Regions from separate parts of the Pseudoalteromonas sp. KS88 genome, predicted to be linked through region 1. Evidence: predicted binding sites of a transcription regulator. Region 1 holds the regulator's gene; the other holds the start of a gene.

Region 1 (4,115 bases):
CTGTTTTAGTTGTTGTAGTGGGTAATCTTGTTCAAAAGCTTCTGGCATTAGTGTCCTTATATCATGTGTTTTTCAAAGGGTAGGTCAAAAACTAATAATAAATTGCAGTGCTTACATGCATGGTTAGTTTAACTTACTTTTAAGTGACTGACCACGCGCTATTCATGCTCGTGAAAGCGTTGTTCTATCAGTTCTCCAATAGAGTTAAGAGCCGGCTCTGCATCAGGCCCTTCACACACAACTTTTACTTCTTTTCCTTGACTGCTTTCTAGTAACATCAAAGCTAACACGCTGTCACCTGCCGCTTGTTTCTCATCTTGGAAAAGTGTGATGGTTGCATCAAATTTAACAGCGAGTTGAGCTAATACAGTCGCGGCCCTTGCGTGCAAACCTAGTTTATTTCTAATTAAAAAAGTACCTTCTGAACGCATACACAACAGGCCTATTTAAAATCAGTCTTGCTCGCGATGGCGAATTTTTACATTGTTATGGCTCATAGCAAAGCTTTCACCTATGGTTTGAGCTAAATATACGGAGCGGTGTTGCCCTCCGGTACAGCCAATAGCAATAGTTAAATAGCTACGGTTGTTTCGTTCTAAATGCGGTAGCCATGTTTGTACAAACGTTTGGATTTGCCACGTAAATTTTTGCACTATGCTGTGGCTGGCCAAATAATCTTTTACAGGCTGGTCTAAACCTGTTAGAGGCTTTAATTCTGGTTCCCAATGTGGGTTGGGTAAAAAGCGTGCATCAAAAACATAATCTGCTTGTTTAGGTATGCCGTGTTTAAAGCCAAAAGATTCAAATGTTATGATCAGGGTTTTATCTTTTTTGCCTAAGATCTTTTCTCGAATTGATTCTGCCAGTTGATGCACACTGAGCTCAGTGGTATCTAAGATAAAGTCAGCGCGAGTTATCAGCACATCGAGTAATATTTTTTCTTGTTTAATTGCCAAATCTAGCGGCAAACTATCGATAGAAAGAGGGTGTAAACGACGCGTTTCAGAAAAGCGTTTGATGAGTGTTTGGTCATCACTATCGAGGTAAAATAAAGTTGGGTTTGCAAAGCCTGGCAAATACTCAAGGATGTCGTTGAACTCTTCTTGTTCTTTAGGTAAGTTGCGTACATCAATGCTGACTGCAATCTTATCGTAATTTTCTGACACACTTCGTACTAAGGAAGGGAGCAAATTGACCGGAATATTATCAACACAGTAATAGCCAAGATCTTCAAGCACGCGAAGCGCGACGGACTTACCTGAACCAGACCGTCCACTGATAATAATCAATTCCATGTAACCTCTCCTTCACTTTCTTATGAATGCTCAACAATAACTTGATACAAATCGTGATCTGTTTTTGCGCTACGTAGTTGTTTACAAAACTCTTTATCGTTAAGTTTATCAGCAATTGTTGCTAACGTCTTTAAATGAAGTTGGCAATCTCCATCAGGTACGATCAGTGCCACAAAAATATCGACAGGACGATTATCAATTGCATCAAAGCTAATAGGGGTTTCACTCACTAAGATTAGTGCTAGTGGAGATTGCGCGCCACTCATGCGACCATGTGGTATAGCAATACCTCGACCAATGCCTGTGCTACCAAGCTTTTCCCGGTTTAATAATGCGTTAAGGATCTCTTGCTGTGTGAGGTGAGGAAGCTTTTCATGAGCCAATTGGCTAATAAATTCTAGAATTCGTTTTTTGCTATTAAAAAGGACCGCAGCTTTACTGCAGTCCTCAGAAGTAAGTGAACTTAATTTCATAGTATTAGTGTCGAGCGTGCTTCTCTTTGTGTTTTATTACTTGGCGGTCTAATTTATCAATTAGCCCGTCAATCGCAGCATACATATCTTGATGTTCAGTTGAAGCAAACAAATCAGCACCGCTAACATGTATTGTGGCTTCTGCTTTTTGACTTAATTTTTCTACGTCAAGAATCACATGTACATTATTAATACTATCAAAGTGCCTTTCAAGCTTCGCAAACTTATTATGTACATAGTCTCTAAGTGAATCGGTAATTTCTACGTGGCGACCAGTTAAGTTAATTTGCATAAGCATTTTCCTTCTTTGTTTTTTACGCCTTAAATCAAACTCTTTCTTTGATTTGACGGTGGAATAGCTAGTGACTCACGATATTTTGCAATGGTGCGTCTAGCTACTTTGATACCTTGCTCAGCCAATATATCTGCAATTTTACTATCACTCAATGGTTTCGCTGAGTTTTCTGCGCTAATTAACTTTTTGATTAATGCGCGAATAGCTGTAGAAGAGCATTCGCCGCCATTTTCAGTACTTACGTGACTGGAGAAAAAGTACTTCAACTCAAAAATACCCCGTGGAGTATGCATATACTTTTGAGTTGTTACGCGTGAGATCGTTGACTCATGCATTTCTACCATTTCAGCTACGTCATTAAGTACCATTGGGCGCATAGCTTCGGGGCCGTGTTCAAAAAAACCTTGCTGTTGTTTTACTATACAGTTAGTTACTTTGAGTAATGTCTCATTACGGCTTTCTAAGCTTTTAATAAACCATTTTGCTTCTTGCAGATGCGAACGAATAAACTGACTGTCACTGCTCGATTTTACTGAGCGAGACATGGCGGCATACTGGCTGTTCACTCTAATTTTAGGCATGCTGTCTGGATTTAATTCCACCATCCAGCGCCCTTTAACTTTTTTCACTGAAACATCAGGGATAACATACTCAGACTCTTCGCGAACAATGGTATCTGCTGGCTTAGGGTTTAAGCTGTGTATCAGTGTCATGACTTCTTTTAGCTCATCTTCTTTAAGCTTAGTCTTTTTCATTAAAGTGCGATAGTCACGACTTGCCAAAAGATCGATATGCTCGGTTAAAATCATTTTAGTCTCTGCAAGCCATGGCGTTGCAGGGTCAAATTGATTCAGTTGTATACATAAACACTCTTGTAAGCTGCGTGCGGCAATCCCTATTGGATCAAATAATTGGATGCGCTTTAAAACAGCTTGGACTTCATCAAGTTCTATTTCTTCTTCGTTATTATCTTTATTTAGACTTTCTACAATATCTTCGCAGCTCAATGTTAAAATACCCGATTCATCAATCGCTTCTACAATAGCAATGGCGATGGCTTCGTCGGTCGGGCTAAATGGCGTTAATTGTAGTTGCCACATGATGTATTCATGCAGGGTTTCAGTGGAAGCACCTTGGTAAATAGACTCATCTTCAGGCATGGGTCCTGATGAGCTAGAAGGAGCAGCGCTCATATACTCATCCCATGTCACATCCATTGCCATTTCGTCACTGACAGTTTCTTTATTGAGTGCTTCACTACTTTCTTGTTCGTATTCACTTGGCGTTTCATCAGCAGATGCACTGACAGTTACTTCATCGGTGTCTTGCTTTTGCTCATTTTTGCCTGCAGTTTCATCACTAAACTCATGTTCCTCAACTTCAAGTAAAGGATTACTATCGAGCGCTTCTTGAATTTCTTGTTGGAGATCCAATGTACTGAGTTGCAACAAACGAATAGCTTGTTGTAACTGAGGTGTCATTGTCAATTGCTGGCCCATGCGCAGCTGGAGTGATTGCCTCATTTATCTTTAACAATCCTTTTAATATGTAATCAAAATTAAGTTTAGCAGATAGTTAGCTGAATGTTGGTTTATAGCCTAAATTGCTCACCCAGATAAACATCGCGTACTGTTTGGTCGGCAAGCACATGTTCAGGAGTTCCTGAAGCAATTAACTCACCATGAGAAACAATGTAGGCTTTTTCACAAACATCAAGGGTTTCTCGTACATTATGGTCTGTAATCAACACCCCGATGCCTCGGTTTTTTAGGTGTTCAATTATCTTCTTTATATCTAACACTGAAATTGGATCAACACCAGCAAAAGGCTCATCTAATAGAATAAACTTGGGGTTTGCGGCTAATGCGCGAGCAATTTCAACTCTGCGGCGCTCACCACCTGATAACGCCATACCTTGGCTATCGCGTATGTGTTGTATGCTAAATTCATCCAGCAGGCCATCAAGTGCTTGTTCTCGGCCTTGCTTATTTAAATCGTTTCGTGTTTCTAATATCGCCATCAAGTTTTGATAAACCGTTAATTTACGGAAAA
Region 2 (4,115 bases), on a different contig from region 1:
TTGCCTTTCGCAAAATCAGCTAACTTGGCTTGAACACTTTTTACAGATTCACTGCCGCGTAAATCCAGTTGAGATAAGTTTTGACCTAAACCAATAACATGGCCATGGGCATCTATCAGCCCTGGTAAAAGTGTTCTTTGCTTTGCATCGAGTTTTTGAGCATCAGGAAAGCTGTTTTTTAGCTCATCAGAACCCACCTTAACCACTTTACCATCTTTTATCACAAGGGTTGAAAATTGTGTCAGCTCGCCTTTGTAGGTTGGGGTGTAACCATTTGCATTGTAAATAACCTTGGTATTAGCAACTGCTATTAAAGGAAGAAAGAGGGATAATGCGAGCAAGTTTTTCATTGTGAGAGTCATCTAATTGTTGTTTTTATAAACATTAACAGAGAATCTCTGTGCTGCAAAATATTTGTGTTACTTTTAAGATTCCTTATAAAAGCATATGCTTATGAATTAATTAGTAAAACACCATTACATATGCAAAACTTTAAATGTGCTCATTTATTGGCATATACGCTGAACTCTGCAAAAGATAAACGACTGTCTTTGTCGGTATCATAGCTATTAAAGCGCGACCAAAGCGCAGGATCTCTCGCTGTTTCTGCACGTGTTAATAGGCCATCTTCATTTTTGTCCAATGCTTTGAACGTATCTGCCTGTGTATTGGTCATAGCAAAACCACTGAAGCTAGTCAGTAATAGCAGGGGCAATACGATGATATTTTGTTTGTTCATATTTTAATACAAGCTATTCGTTAAATAGTGTTTAAATTCAAGTAAGGATATACGGTTGTCTCTGTCTTTATCCCAGCGCTGGTAATCATTAAGTAACTGCGGTTGAGGATCAAGTTCCGATTTTATTAAAAATCCATCTTTGTCCTTATCTAAGTGGTCAAAGCGCTGCTTTACATCGAGTGCCGATGCACCAAAGCTTACACTGATCATTAATCCACAAATAAGTGCTTTGTTTTTCATTATTTATTCCTTTAATGAATGTTAAAGATAAAGTATTTGCCATAATTTAAATCCCAACATTAAATCCATTTACACAATCCCTCCGGGATTATGGCAAATACTTTAATTTGCTTAACGCTTTAGTTGTTCAAATTCGCGCTCAGAAAGCATTTCGTCACCGTTTTCGTCAAGATCGCTAAATTGTTTAAACAGGTTATCGCTCTTTTTAGCTTCTAAACGTGATATTTCGCCATCTGAATTAATGTCAAATTGCGCAAATTTAACATTGAGTTGAGAGGCTAAAACGGACGCACTAATGGCCAAAAACATTAATGCAAATGCACTTATTAATTGTTTCATCTTGTTTCCTTAACATTGATTACTGAATAAATAATTTAAATTCGGCATATGAAATTTGACCACTGTGGTCTTTATCTATTTGCTCAAAATTTTTATAAAGCATGGCATCCTCATATGCCTCTCCTTCGCTTAGCATCCCATTACCATCCTTATCTAGCTCGGCGAAGATGGCCTTGCTGTCTAAAGCAGTTGCACTAAAGCTTAGTATTACACTTAGGCAAAATAGTGTGATAACACGAGTGCTCATAAACATCCTTTTTAATATACATGTTGTATTTAATTGATAGTGATAACAAGAATAGTGCCAATAATATTTTAACTTATAAGTCAAAGAGTTAAAATTTCATAAAGTTTAAGGTAAGAAAAAAATACTCAGTGGCGTGTCTTTTTTGCAACAAGGTAAGGGTGTAAATAAAAAACACCTTTTAAACTAATCGCTTAGCGTGTTGCCAGTTAGCTACAGCAGGACTTTAAAATGCATCTAAAAGTGTTTTATTCAGCGAGTGTCTAAGTTAGCTGCCTGATAATATACTCAGGCCACCTCGAGGTGCGAGCGTCGTTGGAATGAAAAGCGATTTAGGCAAGGCATTGATTGCAAATAATGGTTGTTCCCTTGTTAAAATCAATAACGCAGTATAAACCGCTTTTAATCCAACCAGCTGGCCGTTTCGCAGGCAGTTACTCTCATTGTTGTTACTTTTTTAAAGGGACTGCCATTGTTGCAAAGTAACGCCTTGATATTAAGCCCCTGTTAAACGCTGAACTCTGCACCATGAGGTGGTTTTGGCATACAAACGACTATTTAAAAAGGAAGGGTAATACAAGTGACAATAGGCAAAAAATACAAAACTGTGCTTAGGTGGCGACCGAGTCTTATCGGGCAGTTTTTGATTAGTATTTTATTGTCTTTATTGCCCTTGTCTTTGGTGGTTATTATTTTTTTAAATGCGTTAAATAAACAGCTTGCCACCACTCAAATTATTGTGGATAGCAACTACAAAGTAACCAAATCATTTAATAGCCTTAAGCAAGACCTGAATAGTTTAGAGCGAGCAACAAGGCAAAACTGGGTATTAAAAAGTGAATCACTTGATGGACTTATTAAAGATAAGTGGACCGCATCATTTGAGACAATTGATGAACTAATAGTATTAAGTAATGAACAAGGTAAGCAAAAATGGCAATCATTGTTAACCGTACTACATAATACAAAAAAACAGCTTATTGAGGAAAATGCACAAAATGCCAAGCTGTTTATTCCAATTAGTCAGCTTATTAATGAACAAACATTGTGGTTACGAGAGAAAAATGAACAAAAAATTGCTGAAAATCAACAGCAATTAAAGGCGTTACAGAGCTCCTTTATAAATTGGTTAGTCGCACTTCTGCCGTTAACTATGTTAGTAGGCGGGGGGTTTTTATGGCGTATTAGTGGCCGTTTAAAGGGATTAACTAACGTGATAGATAAACTAGGGCAAGGGCATTGGCAACAAACGATATCAGTGCAAGGATCTGCAGAGCTTGTTGAGTTAGGTAATAAATTACAATGGGTGCAGGCTCAATTACATACTTTGGAGCAGCAAAAGGACACTTTTTTGCGCCATGTAACGCATGAGCTGAAAACGCCTTTAGCCTCTATGGTTGAAGGCACTGATTTGCTGACTGATGAAATCGTAGGGCCTATAAACAAAGAGCAGCAGGCAGTACTGGCGTTAATCACTCAAAGTATGGAACGCTTACGTACTATGATAGAGAGCTTGCTTAGTTACAATGCAATTCGTACCAGTAAAGATAATTTAAATGAAGTTGAATTCAGACATATAATAAAAAAAATAAATAACCATTTTGAGCACCGGTTGCAAGCTCGCGAGCAAACTTTGTGTTGGCATTCTAATTTACCCGATAAGCCTCTTCCTTTGGCTGGTGAGCTAATTGAAATGTCCCTTATTCAGCTCATTTCTAATGCATTAAAATACTCAGCCAATGAAAGCTCTGTCAAAGTTGAACTCGCACTAGTTGAGAGTCAGTTAATCATAACAGTCAGTGATCATGGCATTGGGATTAAAGAGCATGAAAAATCCAAAATATTCAATGCTTTTTATCAAACAAAAGCAAGCCAAATAGAAAACTCCCAAGGCAGCGGCTTAGGATTAACAATCGTTAAAGAATCAATTGAACACCTTAAAGGTACAATTACTGTTGAGGAAAATAGTCCTCAAGGTTGCTGTTTCACTATTCAAATACCGATTCAACAAGGAGTGAATTAATATGACTTGTTATTTTAAGTCAGCTTTTATGGCCTGTTTTATCCTAATAGGATTGACAGGGTGTGAGTTAACGAGTGATACAAGCACAAAAAACTCCGATTCAATGAAAGCGGTCCACCCAAACCCAAAGCCTCGCCCCAAAACGGAACCGGCTTATCCATCGGCAAGTACAGTGATTGCTTGGCATGCCTCGTCTTGTGGCGGTTTTGTACTAGCTGCTGATAAGAAACAGTATGTGGGTAAGAGAGAAATTCAATCGTATTTTAACTTCAGTTGTAAAAATAATAGCTTAGCACCTGAAAAAGTGCTGACAATGCTTTTACAGCTCGATCAAGCATATTATTGGCCTGATGATATTAAACATTACTGGTGGCTACAAAAACAGCAAATCAAACAACAAATCAATGCTAAAAAACAGCAGCAGGCATTGAGTGATAAAATGCAAAAGACCTTATCGTCTTTAGCAACCATCGAGCAGCAACTGCTGTTACGCGAAGAAACCAAGGAGCAGTAATCTATGGCAACTCAAT

What was found. The regulator sigma-54, encoded in region 1, starts transcription at its own class of promoters, with help from an activator protein. The targets are predictions, from matches to a motif close to GTTGGCACGNNNNTNGNNT.
Region 2: the regulator sigma-54 is predicted to act here: its motif matches at 1,609-1,627, upstream of C7Y70_RS01245 (EF-hand domain-containing protein).

What each region holds. Positions count from the first base shown of each region.
Region 1 covers NZ_PYHV01000003.1:35,314-39,428, reverse strand. Annotated here, with positions in the region: gene mgtE (magnesium transporter) at 1-48, opposite strand, end outside; gene C7Y70_RS01195 (HPr family phosphocarrier protein) at 159-431, opposite strand; gene rapZ (RNase adapter RapZ) at 453-1,295, opposite strand; gene ptsN (PTS IIA-like nitrogen regulatory protein PtsN) at 1,316-1,768, opposite strand; gene hpf (ribosome hibernation promoting factor) at 1,773-2,060, opposite strand; gene C7Y70_RS01175 (RNA polymerase factor sigma-54) at 2,090-3,586, opposite strand; gene lptB (LPS export ABC transporter ATP-binding protein) at 3,655-4,115, opposite strand, start outside.
Region 2 covers NZ_PYHV01000004.1:7,064-11,178, forward strand. Annotated here, with positions in the region: gene C7Y70_RS01225 (amidohydrolase) at 1-362, opposite strand, end outside; gene C7Y70_RS01230 (EF-hand domain-containing protein) at 503-739, opposite strand; gene C7Y70_RS01235 (EF-hand domain-containing protein) at 743-979, opposite strand; gene C7Y70_RS01240 (hypothetical protein) at 1,091-1,318, opposite strand; gene C7Y70_RS01245 (EF-hand domain-containing protein) at 1,338-1,565, opposite strand; gene C7Y70_RS01250 (HAMP domain-containing sensor histidine kinase) at 2,137-3,585, shown strand; gene C7Y70_RS01255 (hypothetical protein) at 3,587-4,099, shown strand; gene C7Y70_RS01260 (sigma 54-interacting transcriptional regulator) at 4,103-4,115, shown strand, end outside.